4 regions of the Halomonas sp. GFAJ-1 genome follow, and region 1 is predicted to be linked to each of the others. Evidence: predicted binding sites of a transcription regulator. Region 1 holds the regulator's gene; each other region holds the start of a gene.
What was found. The regulator sigma-54, encoded in region 1, starts transcription at its own class of promoters, with help from an activator protein. The targets are predictions, from matches to a motif close to TGGCACNNNNNTTGCTNT.
Positions count from the first base shown of each region.

Region 1 (3,093 bases):
GGAAGCCTCTATTTTTCGTAAGCTTTCGGTCGCCGACAACATCATGGCAATACTTGAAACTCGAAAGGAGCTTGACCGTAGCGCCCGTGAACAGCGTCTAGAATCGCTACTTGAAGACTTCCACATTACCCATATCCGCGACAACCTGGGCATGAGCCTATCCGGTGGCGAGCGTCGGCGCGTTGAAATTGCCCGCTCACTGGCAACCGAGCCTGCGTTTATTCTGCTAGATGAACCGTTCGCAGGCGTAGACCCTATTTCAGTGGGTGATATCAAAACGATTATACGCGCGCTCAAACAGCGACATATCGGTGTCCTCATCACCGACCATAACGTACGAGACACGCTCGATATCTGCGATATCGCCTATATCGTTGGCGATGGCCAAATCATTGCTAGCGGCGACCCACAGTCTATCCTCGATAACCAGAAGGTGCGCGACGTCTATCTCGGGGCTGATTTCCGCCTATAAACAGGCGCCTACCGACTAATTACTTTTAATGGCATGCTTATTGCACTTGCACCTGAGGATAACTCGCACTAGGGTGGAGCTTTCTGATTAACGAGTGGTTCTCAGATGGTCATGAAAGCTTCTCTTCAACTGCGTATCGGCACACAGCTGACCATGACACCTCAGCTGCAGCAGGCAATTGCGCTGCTCCAGCTCTCAACACTCGACCTGCGGCAAGAAATTCAGCAAGCGCTCGACGCTAACCCAATGCTGGAACAAGAGGATGAATTTGGCGAGCAGGCGGTCACCGAGACGCCGGAAGCAGAATGGGCCGAAAGTATCCCTAGTGAGCTTTCTGTGGATAGTGACTGGTCCGACACCTACCAAGATATGGGCAGCACGGGCGGTAGCAGCGAAGGGCCTGATTTTGAGCGCCAGGCAGCAGGACAAAGCCTGCACGGTCACTTACTTTGGCAACTTGCCATGACCGACTTCACGCTACGTGAGCACACTATTGCCGAAAGCTTGATCGATGCCCTCGATGCCAATGGCTACATCACTCAGCCGCTTAACGACATCCGCGAAGGCTTAAAAGCTCAGGGCCTGGACGGCCTAAGCCAGCGTGAAGTAGAGAACACCCTGTTGCGCTTACAGCAGTTTGAGCCCACCGGGGTCTTCGCGCGGGACTTACGCGAGTGCCTAATGCTTCAGCTAGCCACGCTCCCCGAGGAGACGCCGCTTTTAGTACCTGCCAAACGGCTGGTGCGTCAATTTCTTGAGGCACTCGGCAAAGACGATATACGGCTGCTTAAACGACGCTTGAGCCTGGATGATGAACAACTCGATGATGTTATTCGCCTCATTCGCAGCCTTGACCCGCGCCCCGGCAGTGCCTACGGCGACAGCGATGATAGCTATATAACCCCAGACTTGGTCGTGCGGCACGATAATGAAGGCTGGCACCTGGAACTTAATCCAGAAGCGTTGCCCCGGCTACGCATTCAGCCTGACTACGCAAGTTTGATAAAGCGTGCTGATAAAAGCCAAGATAACCAGTTCCTTAAAGAGCACCTTCAAGAAGCCCGCTGGCTAATTAAAAGCCTTTCGAGCCGAAATGATACGCTGCTGCGAGTGGGTCGAGAAATTATCGCGCGCCAGATTGGCTTTTTAGAGCATGGTGAAGAGTCGATGAAACCGTTAATTTTAGCGGACATAGCCAAAGCCGTGGAGATGCATGAATCCACCATCTCCCGGGTGACCACTCAAAAGTATATTCATACGCCCCGAGGAGTATTTGAACTCAAGTATTTCTTTTCCAGCCAGGTCAGTGGCCAAGATGGTGGCGACAGCCACTCCAGCACCGCTATCCGCGCGCGGATTAAGAAACTCGTGCAAGATGAGCCACCGGGCAAGCCGCTTTCCGACAGCCGTTTGGTGACGCTCTTGGAAGCAGGCGGAATTAGTGTTGCAAGGCGCACAGTCGCCAAATATCGAGAGTCAATGGGCATTCCCTCTTCAAGTGAACGGCGCCGTTTACGCTAGTGAACAAGGAAACACCGCTATAGGGCTTTGCAACAGCGTAAAAAGGGTTACAATCGAAGTACAGTCCCATGGATAAGGAGCACGTCAATGCAAGTAAATATCACTGGTCATCATGTAGATCTGACTGACGCCTTGCGTGACTACGTCAATGAAAAACTAGCGCGCGTTGAGCGCCACTACGACAACATTACGACAGTACAAGTGACCTTATCTGTTGAGAAAGAGCGACAGCAAGCTGCCTGCACACTGCACGCAGCCGGGGCTGATCTTCACGCCGAAGCATTAGATAATGACATGTACGCCGCTATTGATGCTTTAGCGGATAAGATCGATCGTCAACTCGTTAAACACAAGGAAAAAGCACAAGCTCGCGCCCAAGGCGCTGGTGTGCGTTAATTCAATGACGTTGGAAACCATACTCCCCCCGGAGCGCGTGCTATACGACGTGCCCGGGGGCAGCAAAAAAAGGGTGCTGGAGTTTTTCAGCACTTTTATTGCCCAAAACACCCCTAGCCTGGATAGCCAGGAAGTCTTTAGCCGTTTAATTGGTCGCGAACGCCTGGGAAGTACTGGTATAGGTAATGGCGTTGCCATTCCCCATGCTCGAAGCCCCCACTGCATCGCCCCTATTGCCGGCTTTTTAAAGCTTGCCGAGCCAGTCGATTTCGATGCCATTGATGGCGACCCTGTCGATCTGGTGTTTGTCTTGTTGGTGCCGGAAGAAGCTGACGACACGCACTTAGCATTACTTGGGCAAGTTGCCACCATCATGAACGAGGCTGATATGCGCCTGCAGCTTCGGAAAAGTACTAGCCAGCGTGAACTTCTTGAGCTTATCACCTCAAAAATTCGTGAAAAATCGGCGCACTAAGCGTCTACCTCGACGCTAGCCGCTACCTTTCTTCATTTTAAGCCTCATTTTTTTTGGCAGCCCAAGAGAAACTCTATGCAATTGGTGATCATTAGCGGCCGTTCTGGGTCCGGTAAATCTATCGCCTTACAAGCGTTAGAAGATCTTGGCTACTACGCCATCGACAACTTACCTGCGATGCTGCTTGGCTCTTTAGTAGATGAGCTGCGTGTTCAGGGTGGGCGTACCC
Region 1 is NZ_AHBC01000040.1:156,608-159,700, reverse strand. Features, by position in the region: gene lptB (LPS export ABC transporter ATP-binding protein) at 1-472, shown strand, start outside; gene MOY_RS11890 (RNA polymerase factor sigma-54) at 578-1,993, shown strand; gene hpf (ribosome hibernation-promoting factor, HPF/YfiA family) at 2,081-2,389, shown strand; gene ptsN (PTS IIA-like nitrogen regulatory protein PtsN) at 2,394-2,864, shown strand; gene rapZ (RNase adapter RapZ) at 2,940-3,093, shown strand, end outside.

Region 2 (3,093 bases), on a different contig from region 1:
GTTTAACTTCATGACGTGCGCCGGGGTGGAGGGTGTTATTGGGAAATAGTTTGCTGACGGGTTGGCCAACTAGCTGTTGAGCGTTTACCCCAAATAAAGCTTCTGCGCCGGGGTTTAGGCCGGTTAGAGTGCCGTCAGACTGCCATGTGATCACACCATCGCGTAATTTGCGGAGCATCACTTGCGTATGGCCTACGGCGCGCTCAAGGGCGGCGGAAACCCGGTTGTAGCCAGCGGCAATCTCGCCTACTTCAGTAAATGGGTCGGCGTCTATGCGTTGGTGCATATCACCCTGCCGCTCGTGTTGTCGCATATGCTCAAGGAGCTGGTGAAGCTCATTTTTTGCGCCATGCTCTGCCAAGTTAAGACCCATTTTTTCAGCGTCTTCAGAGACACGCAGGGGTAAAAAGCGCTGTGTTACGCTGAAGAGCAGCCAGGCGATGCCAAAGCTCTATGCACCACAAACCATCACGCCGATCAATTGGATTCCAAATTGGTCTGTTCGGCTTAGCGCGGTGCCTAAAGTACTCATATCGGCAAACCAGGGAAGTGCTAATGTTCCCCAAACGCCCGCCACTAGGTGGGCAGGTATTGCGCCCACTGCATCGTCAATGCGGCGCTTTAGCAGCCACTCGCTCGAAAGAACCATAAGAACGCCGCTGACACTGCCAAGTAAAAATGCGGCTGATAGTGAAAGGACGTGTGCCCCTGCAGTTACTGCCACTAGCCCTGCTATTGCGCCGTTAATCGCGTACATCACATCGGCATAGCGTCGTATGCGCCAGCCCACTAGCATGGCTGATAAGACTCCGCCTACAGCACCCAGTAGGGTATTGGCGAGAATGCCGGGTACTGCACTGCTAAGCGTTAAAGTGCTTCCTCCATTAAAGCCAAACCAGCCTAAAATCATGAACAGGGCACCAAGCATCGCGAGCGGCAGATTTCCTGCAGGAAACGTGGCGGGCGGTTTATCAGGCTGGAAGCGCCCATGCCTTGGGCCAATAACTAATACGGCGGCTAGCGCCACCCACCCACCGACACTGTGAACTACTGTTGCACCTGCGAAATCGACGAAGCCTAGTGCTGCTAGCCATCCAGGTGATCCGCCTAGTAGGCCGCCCCATGCCCAGTGGCCAAATATGGGATAGATAAGCAGAGCGATCCAAAAGGCCGTCCATAGGTAGCCGATAAATGTCATTCGCTCAGCCACAGCCCCCGCCACGATAGTCGCTGCCGTGGCACAAAACATGGCTTGAAAAATAAAGACCGTTATCAGCCAGCTGTTTGCCGATTCAAGATCCCAGCCAAACAATGATGTGCCAATCCAGCCTGAGTGGGAGGCTCCAAACATCATCCCAAAACCAGCAAGCCAAAACACACTGACGGCGATGGCAAAGTCCGCTAAGTTTTTCATGGCGACGTTGATGGCATTTTTAGTTCGTGTTGTGCCAGCTTCAAGGCACAAAAACCCCGCTTGCATAACGAAAACTAATGCGGCTGCCCACAACACCCAAAGCGTATCGATTAACGTAGTGTCAAAACCGTAAGACATTGGCAAACCCTTGTGCAGTATTGGTGCGTATTCAGCACTGCTATGGTGCTACTAGCTGTCAGGCCCGCTTCATCAAGCCCTGATAGACCTTTTCGTTACGCACACTGATAGATGGGTAACCGTGGTGCTGATAGATATTAAGCAATTGTTGTGCCGCGTTTAGTGAAGTCATCCGTATTTGTGTTTTTTGCGACATGAATATCTAAAAATACACTAAAAAACAGTTTTTATGACTGTGTTAAAGCTTGTCAGATAGTGATATTTTTCAACAAGTTACTTGCGCAGCTACCTGGGCTTATATGCGCAATCATTGTTAAGAAAGGAGTGCATCAAAATGGCGCGTCAATCGGTGGTGTTAGGGGCAGGAATGGTAGGCGTCAGCATTGCATGGCACTTACAGCAGCGTGGTCACCAGGTGACACTCGTCGATCGCAGCCAGCCTGGCCGTGAAACCTCCTTTGGTAATGCGGGCATTATTCAGCGGGAAGCAGTTAGGCCTTACCCCTTTCCTCGGGACATGAAGACTATTCTCAGCGTATTGCCGAATAACCGTGTGGATATTCGTTATCGCCCGGCGGGCATGTTTAATGCAGCATCACCTTTGCTTAGCTACTGGCACCACTCATCTTCGCGGCTTTATAAGAAAATTATTCCTGAGTGGGCTTCATTGATTGAGCTCTGCTTAGAGACCCATGGGCCAATGATTGAAGCCGCTGGCGCGGATCATTTAGTTCGCCGTGAAGGGTGGTTGGAAATTTATCGTACGCCTGAAAAGCTTGCCAAACGTGTGAAAGAGGCAGAAGAGGCGCGAGCGCTATATAACGTGCAGTTTGCGGTGTTAGATCGTGCTGCTCTGACTGCGAAAGAGCCGGATTTAAGCAGTGATATTATCGGGGCTATTCATTGGCTCGATCCATGGACAGTTGCCGATCCGGGTGGGCTAGTAGCTGCATACGCTGCTTCGTTTGTTGAGCAAGGCGGACGAATCTTGCAAACCGATATTAATGGTTTCCAGCAAGAAGGAGAGGGTTGGAAAGTCGATACTGCTGCTGAAACGTTAGAAGCCGATGAGGTTGTCGTGGCGCTTGGGCCGTGGGCAGGTGAGTGGATGAAAAAATTGGGTTACCACTTCCCGACCTTTGTTAAGCGTGGTTACCACATGCACTATGCAACGCAAACCAATGCTAAGCTTAATTACTGGCTGATGGACGCAGAGGTGGGCTATTTGCTGGCGCCTATGAACGCGGGCGTGAGGCTGACGACAGGCGCAGAGCTTGATCGACTTGAGTCGCCGGCTCATGAGCAGCAGTTGGGTGCCGCCGAAAAAGTGGCTCGCACCGTTTTTCCGCTTGGCGAGCGGTGCGACGCAGCTGCTTGGAAAGGCGCACGCCCATGCTTGCCGGATATGAAGCCGGTGATTGGCCCAGCACCGCGTCACCCAGGGCTGTGGTTGGCATTTGGCCATGGCCACCAAGGGTTTACGTTGGGGCCAGCCACAGGACAGTTGCTTGCCGATATGATGGAAAATAAGCCAACGGCTA
Region 2 is NZ_AHBC01000002.1:154,840-157,932, forward strand. Features, by position in the region: gene MOY_RS17460 (EAL domain-containing protein) at 1-286, opposite strand, end outside; gene MOY_RS17465 (ammonium transporter) at 452-1,552, opposite strand; gene MOY_RS01000 (NAD(P)/FAD-dependent oxidoreductase) at 1,887-3,093, shown strand, end outside.
Region 2: the regulator sigma-54 is predicted to act here: its motif matches at 1,691-1,708, upstream of MOY_RS17465 (ammonium transporter).

Region 3 (3,093 bases), on a different contig from region 1:
GGCATTCGCCAGCGCCAGCTGGTCGGCCCGCAAGGTTAGCCGTGAATCGTCCATAATCAACGACTCAACGCCACTTAAAATAGCGCTGGAACGCGCCCGTAACCGCTGTACCTGACTACGCGCTTCGGGGCCGGTAATCCATTGGGACTCACCTGACCCCATCGCCGTACGCCCATCAAGGCTCATCGCCATTTTAAGCCGCACAAAGGGGCGCTTATGTTGCATACGGGAAATAAAACCAGGGTTTAGCGCCCGTGCATCCGCTTCCAAAAGGCCTACATCAACTGTTACCCCATCGGCTTGTAGCCGCTTAATACCTTGCCCACTTACCTGTGGATTGGGATCGACCATCGCGACAACCACACGGGAGACCTTGGCCTCTGCCAACGCCACCGCGCATGGCCCAGTGCGGCCGGTATGGGAGCAGGGTTCCAGCGTAACGTATGCGGTTGCCCCGCGGGCTAAGCCAGCCGCTGCGTTTAGTGCGTGTATTTCAGCGTGAGGGCCGCCGGCACTGATGTGAAAGCCTTCACCCACTACTCGCCCCTCATCGCTTTCATCATAGCGGACGATAACGCAGCCCACGCGGGGGTTTGGGTCGGTGGTATAAAGCCCTTGCTTGGCGAGCTGAAGCGCCCGCGCCATGTACTTATGATCTTGTAGGGAGAACGCAGCGTGGCGTGGCTCAGCGCCCATTACTGTTTTCCGCCATTATTGGGTGTGGCCACCGATCGCTCTTGATCAGGCTCCTGGGAAAGCCGGTCTATTTCAGCGCGAAATTCGTCTAAATCCTGGAATTTACGGTACACCGAGGCAAAACGAATATAGGCAACTTGGTCTAAATTGCTTAACGCCTGCATAACAGCCTCGCCAATCTCTCGGGCGTTAACTTCTCGGTCCCCCTTGGCGCGCAGCGATTGACGAATACGCTCAACCGCGGCCTCAATCGCTTCGGCACTTACGGGACGTTTTTCCAGCGCGCGCAGCATTCCTGCCCGTAATTTGGCTTCGTTAAAGCTCTCCCGAGATCCGTCCGACTTAACCACCCGGGGCATGATGAGCTCGGCGGTTTCATACGTCGTAAAGCGCTCATGGCAGCTGGCACACTGGCGACGCCGACGCACCTGGTCACCCTCTGCTACCAGCCGAGAATCGGACACTCGAGTATCATTAGCACCACAAAAAGGGCAATGCATGGCAGTCAACCTATTATCAGTACGTGCAGCTAACAGCACAAAAAAGCATATTTATTCAACGCGGCGTTAACCTAGCATTGTAACGATTTGGCACACAAGCTGCAGCGTTTGTCGCACGTTGTTTAGGAGAGCGCCCGCATGACCCCTTTCGAGCAGACGGTACATCACTATTTAACGCACCTTTACGGCCCGCGAGCAGGCGAGGTTCAGCGGCGCTTAGAGCAGCATCTTGCGCATTTTCGACCTAGGCTACCAGCGGCGCTGCAGACAGCAACAGCCGCCCCCGACGCACCAACATGGAGCGAGAAAGACCAGTGGGTGATCAGTTACGGCGACACAATTGTCGCTGAAGACGCCCCTCCCCTTGCGGTGCTAAGTGAATTTCTCCAGCGCTATCTGGGCGATCGGATTAGCGGGGTGCACGTGCTGCCCTTTTTCCCCTGGAGCAGCGATGACGGCTTCTCAGTGATCCATTACCGGGAAGTAGAGCCAACGCTGGGCGACTGGACACATATTCGCGAGCTGGCCAGCCACTATGACCTGATGGCAGATTTGGTGCTTAACCATGTTTCACGAGAATCGCTCTGGTTTGTGGACTACTTAGCTGGCAGCCTACCCGGGCGGGACTACTTTATTGAAGTAGACCCGGAAACCGACGTTACCCAAGTGACACGTCCACGCAGCAGCCCGCTTTTAGTGCCCGTTTCTACGCGGCGGGGAACCCGCCACCTGTGGGCAACCTTCTCGGAAGATCAAATCGACTTAAATTTTGAGAATCCCGATGTATTACTCGAGTTTGTCGGTATCCTGCTTTTTTATCTTCAGCAAGGCGTGCGCATTATTCGCTTAGATGCAGTGGCGTTTTTATGGAAGCGTCTGGGCACGTCCTGCATTCACCTACCGGAAACCCATACGGTAGTGCGCCTGTTGCGAGCCATTGTGGACGAAATAGCCCCCGGCACCCTGCTGATTACCGAAACCAACGTGCCTCATGCAGAAAATATCAGCTATTTTGGCTTAGAGCGTTTGCCCGAGGGGGCACCCGACGAAGCCCATATGGTGTATCAGTTCGCCCTGCCGCCACTGCTGTTGCACACATTAACCCGAGGTGAAGCATCCACTCTCCAACACTGGCTCGCCAACCTGCCAGTGCTGCCCAAGCAGTGCACCTACTTAAACTTTACTGCCAGCCATGACGGTATTGGCGTACGCCCGCTGGAAGGTCTGCTGCCTGACCATGAGCGGGATGCCCTATTAGAACTAATGCACCGCTTTGGCGGCTTCGTCAGCATGCGCAGCAACCCCGACGGCAGCGATACCCCCTATGAAATTAACATTACTTGGTTTGAAGCCATGCGTGGCACGCGGCGGGGGCCAGACCCATGGCAAATTGCCCGTTTCATATGCAGCCAAGCCATTATGCTGAGCCTACAGGGCATTCCCGCGCTCTACCTGCATACGCTGACCGGCACACTGAATGACGTAGAAGGCGTGGAACGCAGCGGGCGTCTTCGCTCAATTAATCGGCGGCGCTGGAAGCGTGATGAGCTGGCACTGCTGCTTGAAAACCCCTCTACACCCACCCATAAAGTTTTCAATACGCTTAACCACTTGCTGGAACTGCGCCGCAGCGAGCCCTGCTTCCATCCGCATGCTGCTCAGCGTGTACTGCCAAGCCCGCCTGACTTATTAGTGGTTGAGCGTGGCCCGCTTAGCGACGGCCGTCGTTTGCTAGCACTCTTCAATGTTACCGACACACAGCTTCCACTAGAGCGCGCGGGTGAAGCGGTTAACCAAGCGCTCAGCCTACATGATTGGCAAGACTTGAATCCCAATAGCCAAGGAGAGGAAAAAGCCGCTTTATCCCCTTATGCGGTACGCTGGCTGGTGGCTATTA
Region 3 is NZ_AHBC01000029.1:49,343-52,435, forward strand. Features, by position in the region: gene ribD (bifunctional diaminohydroxyphosphoribosylaminopyrimidine deaminase/5-amino-6-(5-phosphoribosylamino)uracil reductase RibD) at 1-696, opposite strand, end outside; gene nrdR (transcriptional regulator NrdR) at 696-1,196, opposite strand; gene MOY_RS08585 (sugar phosphorylase) at 1,335-3,093, shown strand, end outside.
Region 3: the regulator sigma-54 is predicted to act here: its motif matches at 1,285-1,302, upstream of MOY_RS08585 (sugar phosphorylase).

Region 4 (3,093 bases), on a different contig from region 1:
TTCCCGGCGTTGGTGGAAGCTAACGGCGACCCCCGAGCCGAACTGCTATTTGCCGACGGCGTGAAGTGGGTAGATGACGCTGCCGATGAGAGCATCGATGTGCTGATTATCGACTCCACCGACCCGGTAGGCCCTGCCGAAGGGCTGTTTAAAACCGACTTCCTGAAGCGCTGCCACCGCATCCTAAAAAATGGTGGCGTGATGGTGCAGCAGAGCGAATCACCGCTCTACCACAGCGGCTCTATCATTCGTGAGCTGCGCAACGATATGCGTGAAGCAGGCTTTGATAGCGTGGCCACCCTGCCCTTCCCACAGCCGGTGTACCCCTCTGGCTGGTGGAGTGTGACCTTGGCGGGTAAAAACGCCAACGTGGAAAGCTTTCGCGAACAAGCTGCCGCCAGCCACGAAATGCCGCTACAGTACTACACAGGTGATGCCCACCGTGGCGCCCTGGCACTACCGCCCTTTATGCGGAAAGCCTTTGCGTAAGTGAGCGCTAAGGTATTGACAGCGAAGGCCGGGCATTGCTCGGCCTTTTTTGTGCGCTTAGTTTTATTTGCTAAATCTGTTTGTTTGCTAAACCTGTTTATTTAGCTATCCACGTTAAGGAATAAAAATGAAAAACGTTCGTTGGTTGGGGTTAGGAATCAGCATACTGCTACCCACGGTGGCCATGGCCAGCACTTTGGAAACGGTGCAGAACCGTGACAGCCTTCGCTGTGGCGTCAATGCCGCCCAGCCGGGCTTCTCTTCACTGGATGACGATGATCAGTACCGCGGCCTGGATACCGACGTGTGCCGAGCAGTTGCCGCAGCGGCGCTCGGGGATGCAACAAAAGTAGATTTCGTACCGCTAGACTCTGTAGAGCGCTTTACCGCCCTGCAGTCTGGCGAAGTCGATGTACTATCCCGCACCACCACGTGGACATCGAGCCGTGACACCACCCTGGGCATGCACTTTACCGGCGTTAGTTACTACGACGGCCAAGCCTTTATGGTCGCTAGTGACCTGGGCGTGCAAAGCGCCAAAGAGCTGGATGGCGCGGCAGTCTGCACTCAGTCCGGCACCACCAGTGAGCTTAACCTATCCGACTACTTCCGCCTCAATGGAATGACCTACGACGCCGTGGTGTTTGATGCCCCTGAGCAGTCGATCATCGGCTTTGAAGCGGGCCGCTGCGACGTTTTAAGCTCCGATGCCTCCCAGCTCTATGCTCAGCGCATGCAGCTTGCCGACCCCAGCATGGCTGTTGTACTCCCCGAAATCATCTCGAAAGAGCCGCTTGGCCCCGCCGTGCGCCAAGGCGATGACCAGTGGTTCAACATCGTCAAATGGACGCTGTTTGCCATGCTTAACGCCGAAGAATTGGGCGTTAGCCAGGAAAACGTGGACGAGCATCTCACCTCAGAAGACCCCGATGTGATGCGCCTGCTAGGTCAGGACGGTAATTTTGGCGAAGCCATGGGTATTGAGACCGACTGGGCTTACCAAATCGTCAAACAGGTAGGCAACTATGCGGATATTTATGATCGTAACGTGGGTACAGGGTCAGATTTCAATATTGCACGCGGCTTAAACAGTCTTTGGAATGACGGCGGCATTCAGTACGCTCCACCCATTCGCTAAGACGTCCGATTATTAAGCTCTCAGCAGAGAGTATCACCTCTGCATTAGCGGCTACGCACCAAAAAAGTGCGCACGGTAGCCGCTAATGCACTTTCATGCACCACAACTTTGGTAGGAAATTGCTCCGTTTTGCGTTGAAAAGCGCTGAATTTAACGTCGTATCATTCTTGGCACCTTCCTTGCTAGCTTTTAGTGTCATGCACCTGCATGCATAACGACATTACATCTAGGAAGGGGAACTACCATGTTTAACAAGAAACACTTGGTACTGCTGGCATCTGCGGGCGCCATCACCGTTGCGGGCGTAGCAACTGCGCAGGCCAGCACGCTCGAAGATACCAAATCACGCGGGGCCGTTCAGTGTGGTGTTAGCGATGGCTTACCAGGTTTTTCCGCGCCAGACGATAGCGGCGAGTGGCAAGGTATCGACGTTGACGTATGCCGCGCCGTAGCAGCAGCGGTGCTGGGTGATGCCGATGCGGTTAACTACATCTCCTTAAATGCGGTTGAGCGCTTCACCGCGCTGCAGTCGGGCGAAGTGGACGTACTGTCACGCAACACCACCTGGACCACTACCCGCGATACGACCCTAGGTCTTAACTTTACCGGTGTTAACTTTTACGACGGCCAGGGCTTTATGGTTTCCCGCGACCTGGGCGTTTCAGAAGCCTCTGAGTTAGATGGCGCCGCTATCTGCATCCAGTCGGGCACCACTACAGAACTCAACCTAGCTGACTACTTCCGTGCTAACGACATGGAATTCGACCCGATTGTATTTGATACGTCTGAGCAAACGGTAGGTGGCTTCCAAGCTGGCCGCTGTGACGTACTCACCTCTGATACCTCTCAGCTTGCTGCTCTGCGCATCCAACTAGATGACCCAGATGGCGCCGTCATTCTCTCCGATGTTATCTCAAAAGAGCCCCTTGGCCCGGTGGTTCGCCAGGGCGACGACCAGTGGTTCAATATCGTCAAATGGTCACTCTTTGCCATGCTTAACGGTGAAGAGTATGGCGTTACCAGCGAAAACGCTGAAGAAATGCGCGACTCTGATAACCCCGACATTGCACGCCTGCTCGGCCAAGACGGCAACTACGGTGAAGGCATGGGCTTAGACGCTGACTGGGCTTACAACATCCTAAGCCAAGTGGGTAACTACGGCGAAAGCTTTGAGCGTAACGTAGGAATGGACTCTCCGCTGGAAATCGAACGCGGCGTTAACGCGCTGTGGAACCAAGGCGGCTTCCAGTACGCACCGCCGATTCGCTAAGCGTCTCGATTGACCCCGGCCCGCCCTCCTGTTTAGTGACGGCGGGCCATTTGATTGACCTGCCGTATCGCGGAGACGCTATCCATGTCCGTTCGACCCAACTCTCGCCCGGTCGGCCAAAAGCCTCCCTTCTGGCGAGACCGCGCTAAGCGCGCTCTTATTTTTCAGTTACTCCTTGTGGCCGCTGTCGCCGCTT
Region 4 is NZ_AHBC01000027.1:157,655-160,747, reverse strand. Features, by position in the region: gene speE (polyamine aminopropyltransferase) at 1-489, shown strand, start outside; gene MOY_RS07775 (amino acid ABC transporter substrate-binding protein) at 617-1,627, shown strand; gene MOY_RS07770 (amino acid ABC transporter substrate-binding protein) at 1,872-2,897, shown strand; gene MOY_RS07765 (amino acid ABC transporter permease) at 2,982-3,093, shown strand, end outside.
Region 4: the regulator sigma-54 is predicted to act here: its motif matches at 1,796-1,813, upstream of MOY_RS07770 (amino acid ABC transporter substrate-binding protein).